Regions from separate parts of the Mesorhizobium sp. M0028 genome, predicted to be linked through region 1. Evidence: predicted binding sites of a transcription regulator. Region 1 holds the regulator's gene; each other region holds the start of a gene.
What was found. The regulator PhoB, encoded in region 1, activates phosphate uptake and scavenging genes when phosphate is short. The targets are predictions, from matches to a motif close to TGTCATNNANCTGTCAT.
Positions count from the first base shown of each region.

Region 2: a site for PhoB is predicted at 1,180-1,196, ahead of NKJ93_RS08525 (RNA degradosome polyphosphate kinase). Genes of this name have one in related genera too.
Region 3: a site for PhoB is predicted at 1,183-1,199, ahead of NKJ93_RS27700 (ceramide glucosyltransferase). Genes of this name have one in related genera too.
Region 4: a site for PhoB is predicted at 1,228-1,244, ahead of NKJ93_RS19775 (inorganic diphosphatase). Genes of this name have one in related genera too.

Region 1 is NZ_JAMYVG010000002.1:490,933-493,132, reverse strand. It holds gene NKJ93_RS07490 (ROK family protein) at 1-857, shown strand, start outside; gene phoB (phosphate regulon transcriptional regulator PhoB) at 867-1,556, opposite strand; gene phoU (phosphate signaling complex protein PhoU) at 1,573-2,200, opposite strand, start outside.
Region 2 is NZ_JAMYVG010000003.1:160,471-162,670, reverse strand. It holds gene NKJ93_RS08535 (FAD-dependent monooxygenase) at 1-854, opposite strand, end outside; gene NKJ93_RS08530 (zinc-finger domain-containing protein) at 874-1,119, opposite strand; gene NKJ93_RS08525 (RNA degradosome polyphosphate kinase) at 1,270-2,200, shown strand, end outside.
Region 3 is NZ_JAMYVG010000022.1:22,206-24,405, reverse strand. It holds gene NKJ93_RS27700 (ceramide glucosyltransferase) at 1-1,078, opposite strand, end outside; gene apaG (Co2+/Mg2+ efflux facilitator ApaG/CorD) at 1,306-1,698, shown strand; gene NKJ93_RS27690 (Hsp33 family molecular chaperone) at 1,775-2,200, opposite strand, start outside.
Region 4 is NZ_JAMYVG010000010.1:129,288-131,487, reverse strand. It holds gene NKJ93_RS19780 (hypothetical protein) at 115-444, shown strand; gene NKJ93_RS19775 (inorganic diphosphatase) at 569-1,210, opposite strand; gene NKJ93_RS19770 (multicopper oxidase family protein) at 1,682-2,200, shown strand, end outside.

The DNA.
Region 1 (2,200 bases):
TGGCCATCGTCCGGCGCCGGCTGGACGATCCAGATCTTGACGTCCGCAGTGTCGCCCGCATCGCCCTGGCGATTCAGGGAATTACCGACTCCCCTGCACGCGCCATGCTGTGGTCGCCGATCACGCCCCAGACGGACATCGCCTTTGCCGACATGCTGGAAGATGAATTCGGCATCCCGGCCACGGTGGAGAACGACTGCAATATGATGGCGGTGGCTTTGCGCTGGCGCGATCCGGATCGCTATCGCGACGACTTCATCGCCATCCTGCTTTCGCACGGCATCGGCATGGGGCTGGTGTTGAAGGGCGAGCTGTTCACCGGCACGCATTCCTCGGGCGGCGAGTTTGGCCACATGATCCATCGTCCGGGCGGCGCGCTCTGCCGTTGCGGGCGGCGCGGCTGCATCGAGGCCTATGCCGGCAATTACGCCATCTGGCGCAACGCCACGCAGATGAGCGAAGACAGCCAACCGGTCGCCGACGTCAGCGACGCCGACATGCGCGCGCTGGCGGTTCGGGCGCGCGAGAAGGACGGGCCGGAACGCGAAGCCTACCGCAAGGCCGGCGAAGCGCTGGGTTTCGGTCTCGGCTCGCTGTTCGCGCTGATCGATCCGGCACCGGTCGCAATGGTCGGCGCCAGTGCCGCCGCCTTTGATCTGATCGAGCCGGCCTTGCGGAAGGCCATCGCCCAGACCGCCGGCGGCCAGCATTCGGGCTCGATCTCCTTCGATACCGAGCCGAACGAATTGCCGCTGATCCGCGAAGGCTGTGCAATGCGGGCGTTAAGCTTCGTCGACCAGCAGATTTTCGCGCCGGGCGCGCAAATGAGGCCCGGCGTCAGAAAGAACGTAGCCTGACTGGGCGGGTCAATCTTCCCTGATCGCGTAGCCGGCACCGCGGATGGTGCGGATGACATCAGGCATGCGGCCGTTGTTGACGGCTTTGCGCAGCCGCCCGACATGCACGTCGACGGTGCGTTCGTCGATATAGATCGTCTCGCCCCAGACATTATCGAGTAACTGGCTGCGCGAGAAGACGCGGCCCGGATGCCGCATCATGAATTCGAGCAACCGGAATTCGGTCGGCCCGAGCCGGATCTCGGTCTTCTTGCGATACACCCTGTGCGATTCGCGATCGAGCACGATGTCGCCGACCTTCAGCACGCTGGACAGCACTTCCGGCTTGGCGCGGCGCAGCAGCGCCTTGACCCTGGCCATGAATTCCGGTGTCGAAAACGGTTTGACCAGATAGTCGTCGGCGCCGGTCGAAAGACCGCGTACCCGGTCGCTCTCCTCGCCGCGCGCGGTCAGCATGATGATCGGCAGCCGTTCGGTTTCGGGGCGCACCCGCAACCGGCGGCAGAGCTCGATGCCGGAAACCGCTGGTATCATCCAGTCGAGCACCAGAAGATCGGGCACATTCTCCTGCAAACGGATCTCGGCTTCGTCGCCGCGTGTCACCACCTCGACCTGGTAGCCTTCGGATTCGAGATTGTAGCGGAGCAGCACACCCAACGGCTCCTCGTCCTCCACCACCATTATGCGTGGTGCGATCATCGGCTGGGCACCCCCATCATGTCGCCGGTGCGGACATTGTCGTTTCGTCTTGCTTCGGACGATTGACCGGCAATTGCTCGCCGGTCAGCACATAATACGCATTTTCGGCGATGTTGGTGACATGGTCGCCGATCCGCTCCAGATTCTTGGCGCAGAACAGCAGATGCGTGCAAGCGGTGATGTTGCGCGGGTCTTCCATCATGTAGGTCAACAGTTCGCGGAACACCGACGTATATTTGACGTCGATGCGCTCGTCGGCGGCGCGTAGCTTGGCCAACGCGGCCGCATCGCCTGCAGCATACTCCTCGATGACGCCCTGCACCTGGATGAGCACCAGCTGCGCCATCGCATCGATGGAATGCGATAGGTCGCGCGGTGTGACGCTAAGGCCGACCGCACTCACACGCTTGGCGATATTCTTGGCAAGGTCGCCGATGCGTTCGAGATCGCCGGCCATGCGGATCGCCCCGACGACATGGCGCAGATCGTGGGCCATCGGCTGGCGCTTGGCGATCAGGGTGATGGCGCGGTCGTCCAGTTCGCGTTGACGCGCATCCATGATGGCATCGTCGGAAACGACGCGTTGCGCCAGCACGTTGTCAGAATTCAACAGGGCCTTGGTCGCCCCGCCGACCATCGAACCG
Region 2 (2,200 bases), on a different contig from region 1:
GCCGTCCACGGCGCCGCCTCGCTCGCCAGACGGACCAGCGCCGGCGCGGTACCGCGCATGGCGCTGACGAGGATGGCGGGGTTGGCATGCCCCGACCAGCCCTCGGCGATGCGCTCGCCCCTGGTGAAGGCGGCGAGGTTGAAGGCAGTGCCACGGCTGACCGGATAGGCGACCATATGGAAGCCGGGATAGAGGAATGCGGTAACGCAATCGGGCGCACCGATCGCTGCAAAGGCTTGGCCAGCAGGGCTGTCGGCACCGACGGTGGCGCGCCACGCCAGCTCACCTGAAAACCGGCTACTACCGAATTCGGCCGCTTTGCGGGCCAGTTGTTCTCGCACCGACGACCAGACGCCATCCGCGCCGATCAGCAGACAGCCAGCCTCGACCGTTTCGCCATCAGCCGATGCAGTGACGGCAACAGCTTTCGGTCCGGCTGCGATGTCGGTCACCCGCGCGCCAGCGACCAGTTCGATCCCGGGCTGCTCCGAAACCCGCTGCATCAGCGCTGACTGCAGATCGGCGCGGTGGGCGACGAGATAGGGTGCCCCCCAGCGCGTTTCGGCGGCCGGGCCAAGCGGTACGCGCGCCAGCTCGCCCAGCGTGGCGGCATCCTTGAGCACAACCGCCTCCGGCCGCACCGCCGTCGGCAGCAGCCGATCGAGTACGCCGAGTTGTCGAAGAATGCGTGTCGCGTTGGGCGACAACTGGATGCCGGCGCCGGCAGCCTCGAGGTGCTGCGCCTGTTCGAACAGTTTTATCCGATAGCCGCGCTCGGCGAAGGCCAGTGCCGCGGTCAGCCCGGCAACGCCCGCCCCGGCGATGACGACCTGCCGGGACTGCGTTTCCTGCATCAGGCTTGTCGCAGGAGAATCAGGCGGCCTGGTCGATATAAAGGCAGCCCGGCGGCACCGTTTCCAATGCCTTCAGCTTCGGCGAATAGCGATAGAGCGTCGAGCAGTAGGGGCAGACCTTTTCATTGTCGTCGCCCATGTCGAGAAATACATGCGGATGGTCGAAAGGCGGATTGGCGCCGGTGCACATGAATTCCTTGACGCCGATGTCGATTGCCGGATAGCCCGCATCGTTCTGGAAATGGGGAATGGAACCGCCTGCCATCGTCGTCTCCTGATCTTGTCGATTGCATCTGGATCATAACCCGTCTCTTTGCAAGATCGATGAAATGAAACTGTCGCAAAAGCCTGTCAGAGGATAAGTTAAGCCGGTTAACACCGTAATCCGCGGACGGGTGTGAGAAGAGCAGGAACTATGAACGAACTGAAGCCGGTCCAGAACGAATTCATCACCATCGAGGCTGCGAGCCGCGAAGGCGGCAATCCTGACCGCTTCGTCAACCGCGAGTTTTCCTGGCTGCAATTCAATCGGCGCGTGCTCGAGGAATCGCTGAACGCCAATCATCCGCTGCTCGAGCGCGTTCGCTTCCTGTCGATATCGGCGGCCAATCTCGACGAGTTCTTCATGGTCCGCGTCGCCGGTCTTGCCGGCCAGGTGCGCGAGGGCATCGTGCTGAAGAGCCCGGACGGGCGCACCCCCGAGCAGCAGCTCGAACAGCTGTTGCGCGAGGTCGAGCGCCTGCAGGAGGACCAGCAGAACAGCCTTTCGGCGCTGATGCTGCAGCTCAACAAGGAAGGCATCGAGAGCATCACCCGCGATGCGCTGACCAAGGACGAGAAGACCTGGCTCGAGGACCATTTCCAGGAGCAGGTGTTTCCGGTCCTGACGCCGCTGTCGATCGACCCAGCGCATCCGTTTCCGTTCATTCCCAATCTCGGTTTCTCGATGGCGCTGCAATTGCGCCACCGCAAGAACGGCGAGGAAATGAGCGCGCTTTTGCGCCTGCCGGTAGCGCTGAGGCGCTTCATCCGCTTGCCGGATCGCAAGCATCACGTCCGCTTCGTTCCGCTCGAAGAGGCGGTCAGTCTCTACATCGGCAAGCTGTTCCCCGGCTACGAGGTCAAGGGCTCCGGCACGTTCCGCATCATCCGCGACAGCGATATCGAGGTCGAGGAAGAATCCGAAGATCTGGTGCGGCTGTTCGAGACGGCGCTGAAGCGTCGCCGCCGCGGCTCGGTCATCCGGATCGAGTTCGACAGGCTGATGCCGTCCGAATTGCGCGACTTCGTCGCCGGCGAGCTTGGCGTCTCGGCCAGCCGCATCAGCGTGCTTACCGGGCCGCTGG
Region 3 (2,200 bases), on a different contig from region 1:
CGGCGCCGCTCAGCCAGCCGCGCGCCCATATCGCCGGCAGCATGCAGTCGCGAACCATCATCGCCAGGATGGTGCGCAGCGACAGGTGCCATCCTTTGACCCAGGCCAAGGCACATTCCGGCAGGTAGGCCGCGACCAGCACGGCGATGGCGGTTGCCGGCAGGCTGACGCCGGCGTCAGCCGCCGCGATCAGCGCAAGCAGCAGCGGCGGCGCCGCGCCGATCAGGATCTCGGGGGCGAAGAACAGCGCGAAGGTGACGCGGCGCAGCCGCGCCCAACGCGCCTGCCGAGACCAGATCTCGCCAAGCGTGCGCCGGCCGAGCGGCTGTTCGAAGGGCGAAGCGACAAGATTGACGCGAAGTCCGAGCCGGTTGACCAGCTTGGTCGCGGCGGCGTCCTCGGCGATCTCGGCGGCCAGTGCGCGGATGCCGCCATTGGCGTCAAGCATCGGCTTGTTCCACAACATGCTCTTGCCCTGGGCGAAGCCAAGGCCGAGCGCCTCTCCAGCGTACTGCCAGCGTGCCTGCAGTGTGTTGAGAAAGGCGCATTCGACCTCCCCCCAAAACCCTTCAGGCCGCGAGCCGATCGGCGTCGAGCAGACGAGGCCGGTGTCGGGCCGCCATGCCGCCATCAGCTGCTGGACATAATCGCTCGGCATAAGCACGTTGGAATCGGCAAGGATGACCCAGCGATAAAGCGCCGCTTCCCAACCCTTCACGCAATTGTTGAGTTTCGGATTGCCGCTGATGCGGTCGTCGCCGACGAGCAGCCGGGCGCGTATAGCCGGAAAACGCGCCATTGCAGTGGTGATCGACTTGACCACGGGGTCGTCGGCATGGGCGACGCAGAAGATGAGTTCGTAGCGCGGCCAGTCGAGTGAGAAGGCGCGCTCCAGCGTCTCCTCGGTAAACGGCTCGACGCCGCGCGCCGGGACGACGATCGATACCGGTGGCACGGTGGCGGCCGGCGATGCGATCCTAGCTGCTCGCTTCAGCTTCAGCGAAGCTAACAGGATGCTGGCGAGATTTGAAAGAAGGAGAGCTATGGAAAAGAGGGCGGCTGCGAATGTCGGTTCCATCGAGATCTGGTCACTCCAGAAATGCTGGCCGCATGACGGCCGTTTTCAACAATTCGACAGAACACCGAGTCGCCCGGCACAAGCCTGCACACCATCATTGTCATGTGTCACTTAAATGACATTGTTTTTCGGCACCTGCGCTTGAGTCGGGCAAGGAGATGACGCGCATCGTTGATCAAACTGCGCTGAGCGTCGAAAGTTCCGTCTACATTGCTTTGGAGCAGTTCATGTACAGCGCCGTCACCCGCAACATCGAAGTGCAGGTCAGGCCGTTCTATCTGGAGGATCATTCCGACCCGCCGCAAAACCGCTATGTCTGGGGCTACCAGGTGACCATCGACAATCGGTCGGACGAGTTCGTGCAGCTTCTGTCGCGCTACTGGCACATTACCGACGGCACCGGCAAGGTCGAGGAAGTGCGCGGCCCCGGGGTCGTCGGCGAGCAACCCGGACTCAACCCCGGCGACAGCTATCAGTATACGTCTGGATGCCCGCTCTCGACCCCGTCCGGCATCATGGTCGGGCACTACACAATGCGCAACAAGCGGGGCGAGACCTTCGACGTCGCCATCCCCGCCTTCTCACTCGATTTGCCAGGCACGCGGCGCACCGTCAATTGACGTTCACTTTGATTCCTCTTCCCGCCTTGCGGGGCGAGGAACCCAAGTTCTGCGAAGGCAGCCGCACTGACGCTCGTTATTGAGCCGCTGCAAATTCCGCCGGGTCGAAGTCATATTGCTTCGAGCAGAATTCGCAGGCGACGTGAATGCTACCATCCTCGGTGCTGTCTCTGATCTCCTCGGCGGAAAAACCCTCGAGGATGCCGCGGATCTTCTCCCTCGAGCATGAGCACTGGTCGGCGACCGGCACGCCGCCGAAGACGCGGACACCATGCTCGTGGAACAGCCGGTAAAGCAGCCGCTCGGCGCCGATAGTCGGATCGATCAGCTCGGTCGGTTCAATAGTACCAAGCAGCGCCAGCAGTTCCTGCCAGGAATTGTCGGTCGGGTCGTGGATTTCCTCACGCGGATCGCCGTCGCCCCCGGGAAGGTCGGGTACGCGCATGCGTTCCGGCGACTGCGGCAGGAATTGTGCCAGCAGGCCACCGGCGCGCCATTGCTC
Region 4 (2,200 bases), on a different contig from region 1:
AACAGGGCAAAACCCGACGCGAACGACGATTGAGGATCGTGAGCGCCCGCGGTACGAGTTCTCCGCCGAGTTACTTGTGAAGCGTTCACACTAGCGACAGTTCCGGATCGTGCTATGATCTTGCGCATGAGGACGATCCCGGCCTCTTACATTCTGGTTTTCGCGGCGCTCGCTGCAACGCCCGCGCGGGCCGAATGCCAGTGCCTCGCCAACGGCCACATTTTCCATCACGGCGAAATCGCTTGTCTGCAATTGCCGTCAGGTCCTGAACTCGCGCAGTGCGACATGGTTCTCAACATTTCGTCATGGAAAAAAATTCAGGATGGATGCCCCGAGGCGACGGCGCCGTTTGGCTTGCCTGTCAAAGGGGACGAGCAGAAACCAGGCGAAGGCGGAGATAAAGCCAACGATTTGGCTTTATCAACAGCAAACGCCCGGAGCTAAAGCGAAGCGCAGTTTGCGCGCATCCAACAGTGCGACGCAAGCCCAACGCATACCCTAGCGGTGTTCCAACACCGCTAGGAACCAGCCCTATGGATGAGCTTCCTGTTGAGATTCTGCTTTCCTGTCAGTCCTTCTTGTTCCGGTAGCTTTCAATGGCTTTGCCAACCATGTCGATGGCGACGTTGGCGCCACCAAAGCCGTTCAGCTCAACGGCCTTGCGGCCTTCAGGTAGCTGCTTGTAAACTCGAAAGAATGCCTCGATGCGCTGTCGTTCGATGGCCGGAAGATCATCGATGGTCTTGACCCCGTCATATTGCGGATCGATATCCGTAGCCGGCACAGCGATGATCTTGTCATCCGCTTCGCCGCCGTCGACCATGTTGAGCACGCCGATGGCGCGGACTTTGATCAGAGCACCGGGCACAACGGGTTCCCGGGTGAAGACAAGCGCATCCAACGGGTCGCCGTCGCCGCCCAACGAACTGGTAACGGAACCATAGTTGGCCGGATAGACGACCGGCATGGACTGATATCGATCGACGACGACATGGCCTGTCTCGGCATCGATCTCATATTTGGTGATGCTTCCCGCCGGAATCTCGATAACCGTGTAAAATTCGCTGGTGTCTTTCGGCTGCGGAAAATCGAAAGCTGTGACGAATTCGGCGAAAGCGGGCTGCGTGCCCAGCAGGGCCGCAAGCGCCATGACAGTCGGCAAAGCGCGCATGGTTGTCTCCAGAGGTTGGACGGGCAGGGCGCCCTGCATCCGCCTAGCCACCGTATGTGACGGCAGCATTACAGGGTTCCGTTATTGAAATTGGATGACCGTATTTGCACCGATCCTGCGGCGAGCAGAAATGGGCCGAGATAGAGCGCTGACGAGTGATGAGCGTCTATGGGCGTTTGCGTTTATGGGCGTTTAAGAGACGGTGGCCGCTTCAAATGTGCTATTTCAGGCGAGCCCATTTCCGGCAAGGGGATAGCTTGCGTCGTAACTCCTGCCAATCGGGCACGCTACACCCACAACACGCCGTTCGGCGAGAGCTGCCACGTAGACGCCTCGCGGCTCAGTGCGACGTTGTGTGGCAATCATCAAAAAGCAAGTGAAACTCCAACTTCAGTTGAAGTCCTTCGGAGACTACGCCACCTTGACCTTGAATCATTGCCAGGGTTCGAAATTCGTGAACGAAGAGACAACAACACCACGTCCGCTATACTCCACTGAAAGGGCTGCTTCATGTCGGGAATGTCGCGCAGGGGATTCTTGCTGGGCGGCACGGCAGCAGTAGCTGTCGGCGCTGCAGGCGGGCTGATTGCCGGCAGGGCCGTAGCAGCCGATCTGACCTTGCGGGTTTCAGCGATCAGTCGGTCGATTTTGCCCGGCACCGTCACCAAAGGGATGATGAGTTTCGGTGCGGGCGGGCCGCCGCCCACTCTGCGTTTATTGCGAGGTAGGCCGTTTTCCATAGACGTGGTCAATGATCTCGATGAAGCGACGAGTGTGCACTGGCATGGATTGCGCATCGCCAATGCCATGGACGGCGTGCCTTATCTCACCCAGCGTCCCATCGCGGCGGGCGAAAGCTTCCGTTACACTCTGACACCGCCGGATGCCGGCACCTATTGGTATCATCCGCATTGCAACACGCTCGATCAGATGGCCCGCGGTCTGACAGGCATGCTTGTTGTCGAAGATGACGAAGATGCCGGTTTCGACCAGGATTTGCCGCTCAATATACGCGACTTCCGTCTCGGC